4 regions of the Lysinibacillus sp. FSL L8-0126 genome follow, and region 3 is predicted to be linked to each of the others. Evidence: riboswitches for the same ligand, from Rfam matches in the RefSeq annotation. Region 3 holds a riboswitch; each other region holds the start of a gene.
What was found. Region 3 has a riboswitch for S-adenosylmethionine ahead of metK (methionine adenosyltransferase). Riboswitches for the same ligand answer to the same signal wherever they lie in the genome.

Region 1: it holds a riboswitch for S-adenosylmethionine, as region 3 does, so the genes downstream of both, MHI34_RS08820 (cyclase family protein) here and metK (methionine adenosyltransferase) in region 3, are expected to answer to the same signal.
Region 2: it holds a riboswitch for S-adenosylmethionine, as region 3 does, so the genes downstream of both, MHI34_RS04690 (MetQ/NlpA family ABC transporter substrate-binding protein) here and metK (methionine adenosyltransferase) in region 3, are expected to answer to the same signal.
Region 4: it holds a riboswitch for S-adenosylmethionine, as region 3 does, so the genes downstream of both, MHI34_RS06290 (methionine ABC transporter ATP-binding protein) here and metK (methionine adenosyltransferase) in region 3, are expected to answer to the same signal.

The regions. Positions count from the first base shown of each region.
Region 1 is NZ_CP152028.1:1,808,608-1,813,492, reverse strand. It holds gene MHI34_RS08830 (helix-turn-helix domain-containing protein) at 1-1,227, shown strand, start outside; gene MHI34_RS08825 (hypothetical protein) at 1,351-1,749, shown strand; SAM riboswitch class I at 1,845-1,951, shown strand; gene MHI34_RS08820 (cyclase family protein) at 2,040-2,777, shown strand; gene MHI34_RS08815 (DedA family protein) at 2,820-3,416, opposite strand; partial or broken gene MHI34_RS08810 (Cof-type HAD-IIB family hydrolase) at 3,517-4,290, opposite strand; gene MHI34_RS08805 (DUF2225 domain-containing protein) at 4,627-4,885, shown strand, end outside.
Region 2 is NZ_CP152028.1:986,810-991,694, forward strand. It holds gene MHI34_RS04680 (pyridoxal phosphate-dependent aminotransferase) at 1-80, shown strand, start outside; gene MHI34_RS04685 (PPC domain-containing DNA-binding protein) at 200-703, opposite strand; SAM riboswitch class I at 826-930, shown strand; gene MHI34_RS04690 (MetQ/NlpA family ABC transporter substrate-binding protein) at 1,019-1,849, shown strand; gene MHI34_RS04695 (ATP-binding cassette domain-containing protein) at 1,955-2,980, shown strand; gene MHI34_RS04700 (methionine ABC transporter permease) at 2,973-3,644, shown strand; gene MHI34_RS04705 (enoyl-CoA hydratase-related protein) at 3,658-4,437, shown strand; gene MHI34_RS04710 (alpha-hydroxy acid oxidase) at 4,452-4,885, shown strand, end outside.
Region 3 is NZ_CP152028.1:2,638,488-2,643,372, forward strand. It holds gene pckA (phosphoenolpyruvate carboxykinase (ATP)) at 71-1,657, opposite strand; SAM riboswitch class I at 2,047-2,165, shown strand; gene metK (methionine adenosyltransferase) at 2,423-3,619, shown strand; gene MHI34_RS13075 (gamma carbonic anhydrase family protein) at 3,797-4,309, opposite strand; gene MHI34_RS13080 (alpha/beta hydrolase) at 4,444-4,885, shown strand, end outside.
Region 4 is NZ_CP152028.1:1,313,686-1,318,570, reverse strand. It holds gene MHI34_RS06305 (M20 family metallopeptidase) at 1-697, opposite strand, end outside; gene MHI34_RS06300 (MetQ/NlpA family ABC transporter substrate-binding protein) at 710-1,570, opposite strand; gene MHI34_RS06295 (methionine ABC transporter permease) at 1,618-2,280, opposite strand; gene MHI34_RS06290 (methionine ABC transporter ATP-binding protein) at 2,270-3,295, opposite strand; SAM riboswitch class I at 3,403-3,511, opposite strand; gene MHI34_RS06285 (CaiB/BaiF CoA-transferase family protein) at 3,766-4,885, opposite strand, start outside.

The DNA of each region.
Region 1 (4,885 bases), 830 kb from region 3:
GCCATTTATCAGAACCGTCTAGCGGAGGATGAGCACACCATCTTTGAGCAGCATGTACACTTTCAAGAGCTGATGTTATTGCTCTTACATCAAACAATACCCAAGCTGGTGCAAAAAAATGATCGTCAATCTGTTGAGCAATCCATTAACTATTTGCATAAACATTTTGAAAAAGAGTGGACTGTCGAGCAGTTGGCAGAGCTAGCTGATGTTCCAAGATGGAATTATACCCGTATGTTCAAAGAGATTACAGGGCAAATCCCTCTTCACTATTTAAATAACATTCGCATTGAAAAAGCCAAGCAATTATTAATGACAACAAATGATCGGGTATTTGAAATTAGTCAGTCTATCGGATTTAATAATGAGTATTATTTCAATCGTCGTTTTAAAGAACATGTCGGCATCTCTCCAGGACAATATAGAAGAAACCAAAGCAGCAATCTACGTGTATTTGCACCATTCTTAGAAGACTTCTTTGTCGCCCTTGGGATTACACCAATTGCTCAATTCAGTCATCCAAAATGGGGAAAACAAGACTATTTAGGTCTTCAAGAAGTGCCTGATATCGATGTACAAAATGGAGAAATGGATCGACTCCTTCACTATAAACCAACATTAATTATGCTAGATGCAGGTATAGAGCGATGGGAATCCTGTCATCATTTAAATGAAGTAGCTCCCATCTGTCATATCTCACATCCTGGAGAGAACTGGCAGTCTACTTTGTTTAAGATTGCTGATTTAACAGGAAAAACCGCCTTGATGCAAGACGTGATCCTACAATATGAGGATAAGGTACAGCAAGCAAAAGGAATTCTTAGTAAATCCGTTTATGGGCAAAGTGTGGCATTTCTCCGCATTTCAGCTATTGGCATTACTCTATATGCGGGTCCTGAATGTGGCTATACGGGGCCAATTTTATATCGTGACCTCGGTTTAATGCCACATCCACTTGTCTGGAGTATTCCGCACAATCAACGTAAAGCACCACTGACATTTGATCAATTGCTGCAATTAGATGCGGATCATTTATTTATTACTTTTGATAAACAACATTCCATTTACGAGAACGAGGAGCGTACGATTTTAAAAACTTCTATGTGGAAAAATCTAGCTGCAGTTAAAACCAACTGTGTATATGAAGTGGATTTTTTAACATGGATGAATTACGGTATTCTGTCTCATAGTAAAAAAATTGATGATGTCTTACATGTTCTCGGCTAAAAGAGGAAGCTCACTTTGGCTTCCTTTTTAAATGATTAGGACAGACATTGCACTGCAAAATAACACCTAAAGACGTTTAGCTACATAAGATAAGATATCAGCTATAGGATAGGAGGAATTACATTGTATTACAATCCTTATCCGTACTTTGTTCATCCTTATCATTACCCAACGTCGCCACTTGCCCAGCAGCTTGCCGTTAGACCTATTCCTCAACATTTGGCAATGCCGAACACTACCCCCTTTCCACCTGTCGACACACATAAATTAAAAATGTCAGCTACACGGATAAAGGCGATCATGCAACAGGCTCAATTGCTTACGGATAAAATTGATAGCTCTCAACAATTTGCACATGATCTAATGAATGCTGCACAGCTTTCAAATAAAACAGAGGTTGATAAATTAATCACATCAACAGGCATTACGATGAAATTTGATGCAAATTATACACCAGACAATTTCAGAATACGTCTTATGGATAATGGTTGTTGTGGCATAACCATAAATTTAAGTTGGTAAAAAAATTTACCCTTATATCTCTATCGAACTTGTAAACTATAAAATTCTATGCTAAAGTGTTTTTATTATTATTTCTGAAAATTCTTATATCACTTTTCTTATCGAGAGAGACGGAGGGATTGGCCCGATGAAGTCTCAGCAACCAGCTCAACAGTATGGTGCTAATTCCAATTGGCAAAATTTTAAGCCTGAAAGATGAGAAGAAGAACTACCGTTGCTTATTCTGGAGTCCTCTTCTAAGGGGACTCTTTTTTATGTTCTACTAATTTTAACAGAAAGCAGTGAAATCAATGTCAAACCAACTTTTACAAGCATTACAATTATTAAAATCAAAACAATGGGTTGATTTAACACATACATTCGGCCCTAATTCCCCACATTTTTTTATGTTTGAAGATGCTAAATTTGAAACATTATTCTCTCATGATGACGGGTTCTTCGCACAACAATTCACGTTCCCAGGACAATATGGCACACATATCGACCCACCCATTCATTTTGTGCGAGACTCCCGCTATCTAGAAGAATTAGAACTAAAAGAACTAGTTCTTCCTCTTGTCGTCATTGATAAATCACGAGAAGCTGCTAACAATCATGACTTCTCGCTAAGTGTGCAAGATATTTTTGATTTTGAAGCACAACATGGAGTAATTGAAGCAGGTACCTTTGTAGCGCTACGTACAGATTGGAGTAAGCGCTGGCCAGATAAAGAGGCATTTAGTAACCAAGATATGGATGGACATAACCATATACCAGGCTGGGGCTTAGAGGCATTACAATTTTTATTGAAGGAACGTCAAATAAGTGCACTTGGCCATGAAACATTTGATACTGATTCAGCCGCTGATTTTCACAAAAATGGTAAGCTAGATGGCGAATACTTCGTGCTTGAACAAAACATCTATCAAATTGAGTTGATGACGAACTTGGACAAGCTACCTGCGAAGGGGGCAATTATCTTCAATATCGTCCCTAAGCCTGAAAAGGCATCTGGATTCCCTGTACGCTCATTTGCTATTTTGCCATAACACAAAGGTCTGTACGATTCATATGTTGAATCATACAGACCTTTATTTTCGTATATTTCTTTTTTTGAATAGATAGTAAACGATGAGCATTACGAGGCCAAACAATAGGATAAGATAAATACTATAATGGGATAAATAATAACCAACAAACCGCCACTTCTCCCCAAGCATCCTCCCTAACGTTATAAATGTGAAAGTCCAGATAAATGCCCCTGTATAGGCAAAAAAAGCAAACTTTCTATATGGATAATTATTAATTGCCGCAATATAGGCTGTCAGATGCCGTACACCAGGTATAAAATAGCCTATTAATAATAAAGTTGGCCCAATTTTAGTAAACAGTTGTTTTGTAAAATCAATTTTTTGCTCCGTAATATGAATTTTGGGTCCATATTTCTGCAATAATGGTAAGCCAAAACGATAGCCGATATAGTAGCTTAAGGTAATACCGCCAACTGCACCAATCATTGCACTTACTAAAGCGGGAATGTGTTCAAGGCTTTCTATATAAACACTGTAGCCAACATATGTTAGAAAGACCTCATCAGGTAGTGGCAACCCAACAATTCCTCCAATTAGGATCACGATAATACCCAAATACCCGTAATGTTCAATTAGAGATTGCACATGATGTGCCATATAACACCCCACCCAAAATTTATTAAAACGCATTGATTAACAAGTTCCTTCAATAGATCTAAGAGAACCTGAAGCATCGACTTTAAGACCTTCAGCAGCTTTATATCATTTGAAACTGCCGTAAAGCAAAGTCAATACCACCTTCAGTGGAACTCTTTGTAACAAAATTCGCAACTGCTTTTAGAGCTGCGCTACCATTTCCCATAGCGATACCTAGCCCTACATGCTCTAACATATCAATATCATTATCCCCACCTCCAAAAGCAATAGCATTCTCAGGACCAATGTTAAAATGGTCTAGTACCGCTTCAACAGCTATCGATTTGGCAACATCCTGCTGTAATACATTCACAATATAAGGATGCTATCGCTGCCAAAATATATGCGGAAATTGGCTAGCATATCTTTTTTCAGCCTCCTCATCTGCATATAGACACATGAGAAAAACTTCTTCATCCACAATTTTTTCATTCACAACCGGAAAATTTCGTAAAGATAGAGTTGCCTGCATCGCATTGAAAGCAGCTGGATGCTGAATGCCATTCATCGATAGTTGCTCTGTAAAAAATGTGAGGCTATGCTGCTGTTCACGTGCAAAAGCTTGTACATTTTGAACAATATCTTTAGCAATAGGTGTTTTATGTATGATTAAATCCTTGTGTTTCACATATGCCCCATTTGCTGTAATAAAGGTTTCAATCCCTAGCGCTTGTATCTCCTGACACATCGATAAAGGTCTTCCTGTAGCCGCTACAAGGTGAATTCCTCTCTCCTGCAAAAGTTGAATGGCCTTCTTTGTGCTTTCTTCCACACAGCCATCCTCGTAATTAATCAGTGTTCCATCCATATCAAAAAATATGATATTATAATTCATCTTAAGCCGCCTTTATAAAACAGTACTTTAGAATCACAAACATTTAATTCATTCCTTATACTTAATGAAAAGTATGAAAGTATTTTGACAAACTTTCAGCAAACTCTATAACTTACATTAACAGCACCGATAAATACTATTACAAGCATAGATTTAATGACAATTAACTATAAAACAGATGAATATTTTTATTTTAATAATTCTAAAGGAGTATACCAAAGAACACAGAATTGTTAAAATAAAAGATATCTACTTAAATACATTGAACGATAAACATTTACGTATAAATAGAGCAAAAGAAACAAAATTTTAGAGCCTGCAAAGGAGTTGATTCTTATGGCATTTAACATTTACTACTATGAAAGTAGTGTAGATTGTAAATTTTGCAAAAAGCATTTTACAACTTATAAAGTACGCCCTAATCGATATAAAATCATCGAGGAGCAAACAGATTTCATGCCTGTTTATGATGGCTTAAATCCTTTGCTGTATGAGGTTGCTGTTTGTCCCCATTGCGGCTATGCCTACCATAAGTCTATGACACGGACATATGGACCTTTCATGCAACTCATTGATGAAATTTACATTAAAGAGC
Region 2 (4,885 bases), 1.7 Mb from region 3:
GTGTTGGTTTACTTGTTAGCGAGGAACGCTTACGTGAAGCAATCCATAGAATCGAACAATTACAATTATTCAACCCTTAACCATGACATGAGGCTGGGACAAAAGTAAAAATGTTAGACCGATTATAAGCTCGGTCTAACATTTTTTAATTCAGGAAGGAACATGCAACTCAGTGAAAAGAAAAGTTAGTACATTTTCGCTATTTTTCAATTTTCCTTGGCTGCTGTAAACCGTGTTCTAATGGATAAAATTGAACATGGCCTGTTTCTTCATCAAATTTTCGAAAGTGCTGGATGCCTTGAACCTCAGCTAGCACTATGTCAGCCGTAATGACAGGGTTCCCCCTCTTCATTAAATGCCCCCCTGACACAACGCCACATTGATCACTCATAGAACCATGGAAATGTGTTTCATATCCCCCATCGCGCTTACATACTACGCCAGAGCCTTGGATCAATTCAAGTGGCCCTTCTTTTTTTATGACATCGCTAAAACTTACGTTAATCTGAGATGTTTCATCAGGTACTAAATAAACAAAGCTACTCTTTTGAAGGCTACCTATACAGCTAACAATTGTTGCTGACTCAATATGGTTCTCCTCACAAAGTGCCTCCATTCCTTCAATAATGTCTGTACCCATTAGCAATCGAGCACTTACAACCTTGCCAAATGAACCTATACCATAATTAACTCTTACAGACATTGCTATCCCTCTTTCATGACGAAATATTATAATAATATAAAAAATTTAAAAAATATTTATTGACTTACTATAACCTATAAATTATATTAGTTCTATCGGAATTACAAAAAAATATGATAAATCTCTTATCAAGAGTAGCTGAGGGACTGGCCCTATGAAGCTCGGCAACCTCCTTTTAGAAGGAAGGTGCTAAATCCTGCAAACGATTATCGTTTGATAGATAAGAGAGGACATTTTTTCATGAGCCTCTCTTAGTTTGTAAGAGAGTTTTTTTATTTTCAAAAACCGATAAAAACAATCTTGGAGGTAGTTTTCATGAAAAAGAAAAATAAATTTTTAGTAGGTTTAGCAAGTCTTACATTAGCAGCAGCTCTAGCAGGTTGTGGCTCTAAAGAAGAGAGTAAAGGTCAAGCTGAAGCAATTAATGAAAATAAAATCGTCGTAGGTGTCACGTCTGGTCCACACGAACAAATCGCAGAAGTTGCAGCGAAAGTAGCCAAAGAAAATGGGCTAGAAGTAGAGCTTAAATCATTTTCTGATTATGTTTTACCTAATACATCCTTATCTGAAGGAGATCTTGATGCGAATAGCTATCAACACGAGCCTTTCCTCGATACGTTTAATAAAGATCATGATACAAATTTAGTGCCAGTAGGCAAAACAATTTTAAATCCAATGGGTATTTACTCTGAAAAATATAAATCCTTTGAGGACATTCCAGATGGTGCAACATTTGGTTTACCAAATGATCCAACAAATGGTGCTCGTGCCCTCTTTGTTTTACAAGAAGCAGGCTATATAAAATTAAAAGATGGGGCAGACTTAACAGCCTCTATCCGTGATGTAGAAGAAAACAAAAAGAATTTAAAATTCATCGAATTAGAGGCAGCTCAAATTCCTAAGCAGCTTAGTGAAGTAGATGTAGCAGCTATTAATACAAACTTCGCATTGGAAGCTGGCATTAATCCTAAAGATGACGCTATTCTTTTAGAATCTACTGACTCTCCATATGTGAACTATATTGTGGTACGTGCAGAAAATGAAAATGACCCAACAATTAAAAAGTTCGTTGAGGCTTACCAATCTGATGAAGTACGCCAATTCATTGAAGAAGAATTCAAAGGTTCAGTAATCCCTAGCTGGTAATACATTCAGGAAGCTTCTAGTAGCTGAAGAATCTGCCGAAATTCCTCTATGGAAAACGAGCAGATTCTTGCTTTTTAGGAGCTTGAGAAAGGAGCAATCAATCGGATGATTCAATTACAAAATATCTCAAAAGAATATAAGACGAAAAAAGACATCATTAAGGCTGTAGATGGAATCAATCTCCATGTAAAAAAAGGACAAATTCATGGTGTGATTGGCTATAGTGGTGCAGGTAAAAGTACACTCATTCGTTGCGTCAATCTACTAGAGCGACCTACAGCTGGAAAAGTGTTAATCGACAATGTGGACATTACTGCCCTTTCTCTTCATGAATTACGGCAAACACGCCAAAAAATCGGGATGATTTTCCAACATTTTAATCTATTAAAAACGGCAACCGTTTACCATAATATTGCTGTTCCTTTAAAGCTACTTGGCTATAACGAGAAAGAGGTAAAAAACCGTGTGGCTAAATATGCTGAAATTGTTGGATTAACAGACAAACTAGACAGCTACCCTAACCAACTTTCAGGTGGGCAAAAGCAACGTGTTGCTATTGCACGTGCCTTGGCACAGGAACCAGAGGTTCTACTTAGTGACGAAGCAACAAGTGCACTCGACCCTGAAACAACCGAAGCCATTCTTGAATTGTTGTTAAAAATTAACCGTGAATTAGGCATTACGATCCTGCTGATTACACATGAGATGAATGTCATTCAGAAAATATGTGATGAGGTTTCTGTTCTTGAATCAGGAAAAGTGGTGGAATTTGGTACGGCTATTGAACTTTTTGCTAAACCGAAGCATCCTACAACGAGAAAGTTTTTAAATACGATTTCACAACGTAATTTATCCCCTTCCCTGATCGAGCAGTTAAATGTTTCAGGCAGTGTCATTCGTTTAACCTTCCTAGGTGAAAGTACTGGTAAGCCATTACTAGCAGAAGTTACGAAAGTGTATGATGTACAACCAAATATTTTAACGGCAAATATTATTGAATTAAAAAACGGCATTGTTGGTAACATTGTGGTGCATTTACATGGAGAGCTTCACATTGTCCAAAAGGCACTTACATATTTTACGGAAAATGGCGTCGCGGTGGAAGAATTAGGAGGCGAATTCAATGAGTAGTATTCAAAGCTTTTTTACAGATTGGTCAGATGTAATTGGCAAATCAATTATCGAAACATTTCAAATGGTCGGAATTTCTTTATTGTTTTCCATTCTCATTGGGATTCCATTGGGACTATTAATCGTATTAACACGACCAGGTCAATCCTTTGACAATAAATTTTTATATCAATTTTTTAATTTAGTCATCAATATTATACGTTCTGTTCCATTCATCATTTTATTATTCTTCATCCTACCTTTTACTAAGCTGATCGTCGGCACAACAATTGGGGTTAAAGGTGTTATCGTTCCGCTAGTTGTCTATACAGCTCCTTATATTGCTCGACTGATGGAATCTGCGCTATTAGAGGTGGATTCGGGAGTGGTAGAAGCCTACACAGCCATGGGTATTAAACGTCGCCATATTATTTGGCATGTGCTATTACGTGAAGCTCGTCCATCTATTATTTTAGGCTTAACAATTGCCACAATTGGTTTAATCGGTGCTACGGCTATGGCAGGAATGGTTGGTGCTGGAGGTTTGGGTGACCTCGCCTATCGTTATGGTCATTTACGCTATGAGGTCGATGTTATGTATGCAACTGTCTTTATCTTAATCATTCTTGTGCAAAGCATTCAATCCATCGGCAACCGCTTCGCTGCGAAATTGAAAAAGGATTAAGAGGAGAATGACAATGACAACTGAAATTTATGTAGAGAAAAATGGTTATATTGCAACGTTAGTGTTAAACCGACCTGATAAACGGAATTCCTTATCAAAGGCGATGTTTCAGAACATAGTAGAGCAACTTGAGCAGCTACGTGTAGATTCTTCTATTAAGTTATTAATTGTCCGTGGCGTTAATGAAGTAGCCTTTTCATCTGGTGCCGATATTAGCGAGTTTTTAGATATTCGTTATGCCGCGGACAATGCCAAAGCCTATAATGATTTGGCTCTAAAGGCGATTGATACCCTCTATAAATTTCCTCACCCGACAATTGCTATGATTCAGGGTTTAGCCATTGGTGGTGGCTTAGAACTAGCCAACGCATGTGATTTTAGAATGGCAACACCAAAGAGTAAGCTTGGCATCACAGCGGCGAATATTGGTATTGTCTATAATCTTGAAAGTACAAAGCGTCTCATCAATCTTGTTGGTGTTGCCAAGGCGAAAGAGATTTTATACACAGCCAACATTTTTACAGCACAAGATGGAAAAAACATCGGTTTAATCACAGCCTTACATGAGCCAGAGGATATTGAAAGTGCCACGCTGCATTTTGCTGAACATCTATTAAGTAAATCATCCATTGCAAACGCAGGCATCAAAAAAATGATCCAAGCAATTGTAGATGGTGAAAACGAAGAAAGCGATGAGCTGGCACAGATCGTTCTTAATTCATTTAGTTCAGATGATTATAACGAAGGTATTCAAGCCTTCTTAAACAAAAGAAAGCCTATTTTCAATAAATAAGTGAGGTAGTAACGATGACAAACATAACTGATGGTGATCTACTCTTAAAAAATATTACTGCACAAGCCCCCTTCCCCATTTGCTTTGCAGATTTAGAAAAGGCCGTAGCGGAAAAAATCGAAGCTGGACCTTTTGGCTATATCCGTTCAGGTGCTGGTGGTGAACAAACACTGCGCAATAATCGTGCAGCTTTCGAAAAGTATTCTATAGTTCCTCGCTTTTTAAAGGATGTTTCAAATGTTCAAACATCGATTAATTTGTTTGGTAAAACATACCCAACTCCATTGCTCTTTGCTCCCGTCGGCATGAACGGAATGGTTCATGATGAAGGTGAGCTTGCTGTAGTACGTGCTGCCAAGCATTTAAACATGCCCTATATTCAAAGCACCGTTTCCACTTATGCACTTGAAGAAGTTGCTCAAGCTGCTCCTTCTGCAACAAAATGGTT
Region 3 (4,885 bases):
ACTAGCTACCTTCAAGGTAAAGAAAAAGAGAACGAATGAATTCGTTCCCTTTGATTCTTGTGTCTAGTCGTTATTTTAATGGGCCACCAAGTGTAGTAATGGCATCAGAAACGTTTGAGAATTTCTTGAAGTTTTCGTTGAATAAGCCTGCAAGTTCAGCAGCTTTCGCATCATATGCAGCTTTATCTGCCCATGCTTCACGAGGATTTAACACTTCTGACGGTACACCTTCAACTGCTGTTGGAATGTGTAAACCGAAGACAGCATCTTGTGTCGTTTCAACATTTGTTAATTTTCCGTCGATTGCTGCACGTACCATTGTGCGTGTGTAAGACAGCTTCATACGGCTACCTGTACCATATTCGCCACCAGTCCAACCAGTGTTCACTAGGAATACTTGTGCACCATGCTCGTCAATTTTTTGACCTAACATTTCTGCGTACACTGTTGCTGGAAGTGGAAGGAATGGAGAACCGAAGCAAGTAGAGAATACTGGTTCTGGCTCTGTTACACCGCGTTCAGTTCCAGCAAGCTTAGAAGTGAAACCGCTTAGGAAGTGATACATTGCTTGCTCTTTTGTTAATTTACTGATTGGAGGTAATACGCCAAACGCATCAGCTGTTAGGAAGATGATTGTTTTTGGATGACCTGCAACAGAAGGATCAACAATATTTTCGATGTATTGGATTGGATAAGCTACACGTGTATTTTCTGTTAATGAACCATCATCATAGTCACAAATACGAGTTTCTGGATCAACAGCTACGTTTTCTAAAACAGAACCGAAGCGGATTGCATTGTAGATTTCTGGTTCTTTCTCAGCAGAAAGGTTGATTGTTTTTGCATAGCAGCCACCCTCAATGTTGAATACACCATTATCAGACCAGCCGTGTTCATCGTCACCAATTAGCTTACGATCTGGATCAGCGGATAATGTCGTTTTACCAGTACCAGATAGACCGAAGAATAATGCCACATCGCCAGCTTCACCAACGTTTGCTGAACAGTGCATTGAAAGGATACCTTGCTGTGGTAATAAGTAGTTCATGATACCAAAAATAGATTTTTTCATTTCACCAGCATATTCAGTACCACCGATTAAGATCATTTTCTTTTCAAGTGATACTATGATGAAAGTTTCAGAAGCAGTACCATCAACTGCAGGGTCTGCTTTAAAGTTAGGAGCAGAGATGACAGTGAAGTCTGCAACATGAGAAGCTAATTCTTCTTCAGTTGGACGGATAAATAATTGATGAGCAAAAAGGTTGTGCCAAGCGTATTCATTAATTACTTGGATGCTTAATTGTGAATCTTTGTCAGCACCTGCGAAGCCTTTAAATACGAATAACTCGTCACGTTCTTTTAAATATTTTATTACTTTTACATATAAGTTATCGAACACTTCAGAAGAAATCGGTTGGTTGACTTTACCCCAGTCAATTTGATCTTTTGTGCTTTCTTCTTCTACCGTATATTTATCTTTAGGTGAACGACCAGTGTATTTGCCAGTTTCTGCACGAACTGCGCCATCTACTGTTAACATTGCTTCACCACGAGATGTAGCTTTTTCTGCTAATTGTGGTACTGAAAGTTGAACATTAATGTTACCGCCGTTTAATAATTCCTTCAGTTCGTTTGCAATTTCTACTGAATTCATCGATTAAATACCATCCTTTTTTATAGTATTCCCTTGATTTAGAGGGATTTTTTCTTAATTTCAAAAATAGTATAACACAATTGCTTAAATAATCTATACTAATTAAGAAATTATTTTAGAGTTTTTATCACTTTTCAATAAACTGACAAAAAATAATGTTTTTCGAGTAGAATCCGATCAATCCTACTGTAATTAGGCGCAAAAATTGAGCCACACATATGTTACCACAAGTAGCTAGGTATGTTGTAGGGATTAATTTGCTTCTATTTACATCATCATCCAAGTATGAAAAGTTTTTGTGTAATCAGTTCCTTCCTTTCTATACAGTAATACATAAGAAAATATTTGACAACGTTCAACCTTTTCAGTAACATGAAAATGAACGGATACTCTTATCCCGAGCTGGTGGAGGGTCAGGCCCTGTGAAACCCGGCAACCTGCATGTTTTATTTCACAGCATGCGTTGGTGCCAACCTGATGCAAGGGAACATCCCTTGAACGATAAGAGTGAAAGGTTACGAAGTCATTATTCCTTTCCTCATGTGCAGTAACGTGAGTAAAGGATTTTTTTATTGCTAAAAAAGAATGTAAAGGTAAGTATATGTAGTTCTTTCCTTATTATAATGACAGATCTTTCGAAATCCTCGTGTTAAAAGCAGCAGTAACGGCTTGAGAGTTCAATCCTTAGGAGCGGACTTGACATGGGTAATGAGTACCGTATTCATACACAACTACTTTTTGTAAGAGTAATAGGAGGAAAACCAAATGACAAACCGTCGACTGTTTACATCAGAGAGTGTAACAGAAGGACATCCAGATAAGATTTGTGATCAAATCTCGGATGCCATTTTAGATGCTATTTTAGCAGAAGATCCAAATGCACGTGTAGCGTGTGAAACAACTGTCACAACAGGATTAGTATTAGTAGCAGGAGAAATAACTACTTCTACTTACGTTGATATTAAAGGTATCGTTCGTGATACTGTAGCAGAAATTGGCTATACACGTGGTAAATATGGCTTTGATGCTGAAAATCTAGCGGTGCTTGTAGCTATTGGCGAACAATCGCCTGATATTGCACAAGGTGTTGACCAAGCTTTAGAGGCTCGTGAAGGCTCTATGACAGATGCTGATATTGAAGCAATTGGTGCTGGTGACCAAGGTCTAATGTTTGGTTATGCATGTAATGAAACACCTGAACTAATGCCATTGCCAATCAGCTTAGCACATAAATTAGCACGCCGATTAACAGAAGTTCGTAAATCAGGTGAATTAGCGTATTTACGTCCTGATGGAAAAACACAAGTAACGATTGAATATGATGACAATAATGTACCTGTGCGAGTGGATACAATTGTTATTTCAACACAACATGATGAAGAAGCAACACTTGAACAAATTCAAGCTGATCTGAAAGAATTTGTTATTGCACCCGTTGTGCCAAGTGAATTATTAGATGCAAACACGAAATACTTTATTAACCCGACTGGCCGTTTTGTTATCGGTGGACCTAAAGGGGACGCTGGTTTAACAGGACGTAAAATCATTGTTGATACATACGGTGGTTATGCACGTCACGGTGGTGGCGCATTCTCTGGTAAGGATGCAACAAAGGTAGACCGTTCAGCGGCTTATGCGGCACGTTATGTAGCAAAAAACATTGTAGCAGCTGGCTTGGCAGAACGCGCTGAGGTACAACTTGCCTATGCGATTGGTGTGGCTCAACCAGTTTCCATTGCGGTTGACACATTTGGTACAGGTAAAGTGAAAGAAAGCGCAATCGTAGAGTGGGTACGTGAGCTATTTGATTTACGTCCAGCAGGTATTATTAAAATGCTAGATTTACGTCGTCCGATTTATAAACAAACGGCAGCTTATGGTCATTTTGGTCGTACAGATTTAAATGTACCATGGGAACAAATCGATAAAGCAGATGCTCTACGAGAAAAGGCACATCTATAAACTATTGAGCTAAAGTAATGAAGACATTAGAAAATTATTCTAATGTATTAAAAAGGAAAGGGGCAATATTGTCCCCTTTGTTTTACAAAAAATCCCTCGCTACGATCCGTGAACATTTTGGTTACACGGAAATGCGAGGTATTTTTTTCGTTAATATTGAATTTTTGTGTATATTGTTTACTTCTGAAGGGATTTATAATATTGTCCTTTTTCTGCATATTCGCGCACGATACGTTCCATATCCTCTTTATCTTCTGCATTTAATTCACGGACTACTTTTGCCGGACGACCTAATGCTAAACTATTCGGAGGAATGACTTTACCAGGAGGTACTAGGCTTCCTGCCCCAATAAATGCACCCTCTCCAATCTCTGCCCCGTCTAATATAATGGAGCCCATACCAATTAAAGCATTTTTGCGAATTGTACAGCTATGTAAAGTGACTTGGTGTCCAACTGTTACCTCATCTTCAATAATTAGCGGAAATTTTGGGCTTTGATGTAAGCAACAAAGATCTTGGATACTGACACGTTTCCCAATAATGGTTGGGGAAACATCACCACGAATGACCGTATTAAACCAAATGGTTGTTTCAGCACCAATTGTTACGTCGCCCGTAACAGTTGCGTAATCAGCAATGAAGACAGATGGATCGATCTTTGGCATTTTATCTTTAAATGGATAAATCATGAAAATCGCCTCAATTCTTTCTATAATGTAGTATTATCGTATCAAATACGCAACTTTATGGAAATATAAAATTAAAATGAGCTATTTATTTCGATATAATCAATGTGTAATTATTTTTTAGGAGGACTATGTGAATGTGGAAATGGGAAGCTGAAGGACAAGCAAAGGCTGTGATTGCTATAGTTCATGGTGCATATGAAAATCACCGATGGTATGCATGGCTGATAGAGAAATTAAGATTGGAAGGCTTCCACATAGTCATGGGAGATTTACCTAATCATGGCGTGAATGCAAGGTTTGCTCGTGTCCATGATGAGGACTTCAAATTGTACAATAAATATACAAGAAATCTGATTGAGAATGCTTTTTCATATAATTTACCAACTTTTGTAATAGGACATGGGCTTGGAGCAACGTTAGTTCTTCACACAATGCAAAAGAAGCAATATGAATGTGCAGGGATTATTTTGACATCACCGTGGCTGCAATTAAAGCTTTTACCAGGTAAATTATCAAATGCTTTAACGAGTCTAAGTGCATTGACTGCAAATGTTAAAATGACTCACAATATTTCAT
Region 4 (4,885 bases), 1.3 Mb from region 3:
GTGCATCCCCACCATGTGTAATAATTCCATGAATTCGAACATCTGTAGGAAGCTGCTGGCGTAAAGCATTAATCCCAACAAAAAGCTGGATCACTGCATCTAATGCATTAATTCCTTCCTCAGGAGCCCCTGATGCATGTGCGGCTTTCCCGTAAAAATGGAAATCAAGTGGATCAACGGCAAGTGTTTCGCTTGTTAGAGATGTTTTTCCTGCTGGATGAATCATTAAAGCGACATCTACTTCCTTTAAATAGCCATGTGCTACAAAGCTTCCCTTTGCACTGCCGTTTGGACCACCCTCTTCAGCAGGTGTTCCTAAGACGACGACACTTCCACCAGTTTCATCTAATGTTTTAGAAAGAGCAATTCCGGCTGCTACACTCGTTGTTCCAATAATATTATGACCACAGGCATGCCCTAAACCTGGAAGAGCGTCATATTCAGCAAGAAAGGCAATTGTTGAACCAGGTTTTCCACTGTCTTTCACTGCATAAAAGGAGGTTTCATGTCCAGCAACGGCTGTGTCTACTTTAAATCCTGCATTCGTCAAGATTTCTACATGCTTTTGACTTGCGAAAAACTCCTGATTCCCTATCTCTGGATTGGCATGGATTTCCTGGCTAGTTTCAATATACAATGCTTGATTTGTTTCAATGGATTCCTGGATTAGTTCAATTCCCGATAAAGTTTTGCTCATATTTATCTCCCCCTATAGTCCTTTGCTTTGTTTTATTAACTCATCTTTTGATAAATCAACAACAATAGATCCTCCATTTGTTTCTGCCTCGACTGCCTTCATTACGTCTTCCTCATGATACAGCTCGACAATTCTCTGATATGTTTTATTATCTTGATCATCTGCTCGTGCAGCAAAAATGTTCACATAAGGTAAGGCGTTTGGATCGTTGGCATCTTCAAGATAAATGGGGTCCTTTACGGGATCAAACCCAGCTTGTCCAGCAACTCCATTATTAATAACGGATGCAACTACATCTGGTAATACACGTGGTGTTTGTTGAGCTACAATCGGTAAAATGTCTAAATCTTTCGGGTTGTCGACGATTTTACTTGGGTCACCGAAGAGACCAAAATCATCTGCCAATTTAATTAAGCCAGCTGATTCTAATAATCTTAATGCACGAGCCTGGTTGGAAGGGTCATCAGGGATAGCAATTTTGTCACCTTTTTTAATTTCGTTAACATCCTTCACTTTCTCTGAATATATTCCCATTGGAGCAATAACAGTAGCACCAATTGGAACTAAATCGACATTATTTTCTTTAGTAAATTGTGTTAGAAACGCGATATGCTGAAAGGAATTAATATCAATTTCTTTATTTGCTAATGCCTGATTCGGCAATGTATAGTCAGAGAACTCAACAAGCTCAATTTCAATCCCTTCCTTTTTAGCTTTCTCTTTTAAAATCGGCCATACTTCACCATCTGTTCCAGTTACACCAATCTTTACTTTTTCTTCTTTTTTAGCATTATCTGTAGCTGAATCAGACCCACAGGCAGCCAATGCTAATACGGCTGTTAAAACTAATAAAATACTAAACCACTTTTTCATTATTAATCTCCTCTTTCGTTGTTTTATTCAAATGAAAAATGTCCTTCTTACCGTCGCATAATTTTTCTTGATAGCTTATTCCCAATCCACTGCGCAATTTGTACAAGAATAATAAGAATAATAACGGTCACAAGCATGACACTTCCATCAAAGCGTTGATAACCATATGTCATTGCAATATGACCTAAACCGCCTCCGCCAACTGTACCAGCCATTGCAGAGAAATCTATTAAACCGACTGTCACAAACGTTAAGCCTAAAATTAACGGTCCAAGTGCCTCTGGAATTAATACAGTAAAAATAATTTGTAGAGGACTTGCTCCCATTGCCTTTGCGGCTTCAATTACCCCAGGGTCAATGCTAACTAAGTTATTCTCTACTACTCTCGCAATACCAAATGATGAGGCAATCGTCATCGGAAAGATTGCTGCCCACGTACCAATCGTTGTTCCAACAACCATTCTTGTTAATGGGCTAATGGCCACTAGAAAAATAATAAATGGAACTGGGCGAATAATATTAATTAAAAAATTTAACAATTGAAACACGAATTTGTTCTCTAAAATATTTCCTTTTCGTGTCACATATAGTAGTAAACCTATTGTTATACCAAGAATAGAACCGAAGATAAGGGTTATAATAACCATTAAAATCGTTTCACCCGTAGATTCAAAAATACGGGGCCAAAAAGTCGTCCAATCAACCTTCATTGAATTTTACCTCCTCAACAGTTACAATGTCTTGTAATTCAGTAAGAACACTAGGTATTTTATCGCTATGTCCCTCAAATGAGACGAGCAAGTTCCCATAGAACTTCTCCTGAATTTCTCGGACAGAGCCATAGACGATATTAACGTCCACATCAAATTTTCTTGTTACGCGAGAAAGGATAGGATCGCTAGCAATATCACCTTTAAAAATAACACGGTATAAATTTTTGCCGCCTTTTTTTCTCCATTCCTCTAATAGAGATGCAGATGGTCGATCTTGCTGAACCGATTGAATAAACCGTTGAGTCGTTAAATGCTGTGGATTTGTAAAAATATCAAAAACTGAATTAGATTCAATTACTGCTCCATTTTCCATGACTGCTACTCTGTCACATATTTGTTGGATGACATTCATCTCATGTGTGATTAGCAAAATAGTGATTCCTAAATCCTTGTTTACTTTTTTGAGAAGGCGGAGAATTTCCCCAGTTGTATCTGGATCGAGCGCTGAGGTTGCTTCATCACAAATTAATATATCAGGGGAGGTAGCAAGCGCCCTCGCAATGCCAACCCGCTGTTTTTGGCCTCCAGATAATTGCTCAGGGTAATCGTTCGCTTTTTCTGTAAGACCAACAAAACTAAGAAGTTCTGCAACTCTTTCATTAATTTCTTTTTTAGGCACTCCCGCCAGCTTAAGTGGATAGGCTACATTTCCAGCTACCGTTCTTGAGGAGAATAAGTTGAAATTTTGAAAAATCATGCCGATTCTTCTTCTCAGCTTTCTTACCTCTTTTGGTGTGAGCGAATTAATATCAACACCTTGTACTTGAACAGTGCCATGGGTTGGACTTTCTAATAGATTCACAAGTCGCAATAATGTGCTCTTTCCTGCACCACTAAATCCAATAATTCCAAAAATCTCTCCCTGCTGAATGGAAAGAGATACATCTTTCACTGCATTCACTTCACGATCACCAAATTTAAAGGTTTTCGCTACATTCTGAAATTCAATCATTTACTTGCTCAACTCCCTATTTAAAAATAAAGAACAAAAAGGACCTTCCTTTTGTTCTTATCGATTAAGAAAAAAGGAAGGTCCCCACTATTGAAGAAACTACTTCCTTCTCATCTTTCAAATGTAAGTACATTTGCAGGAATTGGCACGGTATTATGTTAATAACCCGCTGCCGAGACTTCATTGGGCCTGTCCCTCAGTCTCTCTGGATAAGAAGAAATTATCGTATTTAATTGTCTGTTAAGATTTAAACAATACTATAATGCTTGATGAATTATATGTCAACATTTCTTTTAAAAAGTTTTATTAGAAAAATAAATCCATTTACTGTTATAACAGCAGGAGTACATTGGTAGCTGCGTTTTTTCTAGTGAAATAATTTATGCTTATGTTACTGAGGATGTCAATGAGCAGGCAGCCATAAAAAGGTTCAATTTGAAAATTGCCTACTTCCAAATTGAACCTTTCCGTTATTCTAAAACGCCCTTTTCTCGTAAACTAGCAATTTGTTCATCATTATAGCCAAGTGCAGTTAATACTTCTTCATTATGCTCTCCAAGCTTGGCACCGACATACTTGTACTCAGGCTCAGTGCCATCAAATTTAAAGGCAGAAGCAATTTGCTGTTGCATGGTGCCATCGCTTTTTGGAATATCGACGATCATGCCGCGAGCCTTCAACTGTGGATGCTCACATGCTTCTGGAAAAGTGAGTACAGGCTCTACACAACCTTCAAAATCCTCGTTAAATACCTCAAGCCATTCCTCATATGTCTTTGATAGAAAGGCATCATGAACAGCCTCTTTAAAGCGTATTTGCGTATAGTAAGAATCATTAAAGGTATTATCAATCAACTCAGGAATGTCGAGTGCTTCACAGAGCAGTTTACGAAATTGAGGTTCTAAGCTACCGACAGAGAAGAAGCGTCCATCTTTTGTTTTGTAAAAATCATAGTAACTGCCTCCGTTTAAAATTTCTTGCTCTGGCTGTGGTACACGACCACCCCCAATAAACGCAGCACCATACATAGCATTCAGCGAAAAGACAGCATCTGTCATACTAATATCTATGAATTGTCCTTCGCCTGTTTTTTCACGATGAAGGGCAGCAGCCAGTACCCCAATTGCGGCATGCATTGTCCCTCCAGCTATATCAGCTAGTTGAACTCCCATGGAGACAGGCTTTTTATCCTTATGGCGTGAATAATCGAGTAAGCCTGCTAAAGATAAATAGTTATTATCGTGTCCAGGTCGATTGCTATAAGGTCCAGTTTGTCCGTAACCAGTAATCGCACAATAGATAACCTTTGGATTTATTTCCTTTAGAGCTTCATAGCCAATGCCAAGGCGTTGCATGACACCAGGCCGAAAACCTTCGATAATAACGTCATACTCTTGCACCAGTGATTTTACAATGTCTATAGCCTCTGGTGATTTAAGATTTAATGTAATTGATTTTTTAGATCGATTTAAATGTTGATGAATGTAAGCCTCATGATCTTCATCATAGGGAGGCATAATTCGTGTTAAATCAACGCGCTTTGAAGATTCAACATGGATGACATCTGCTCCTAAATCAGCAAAAATCATT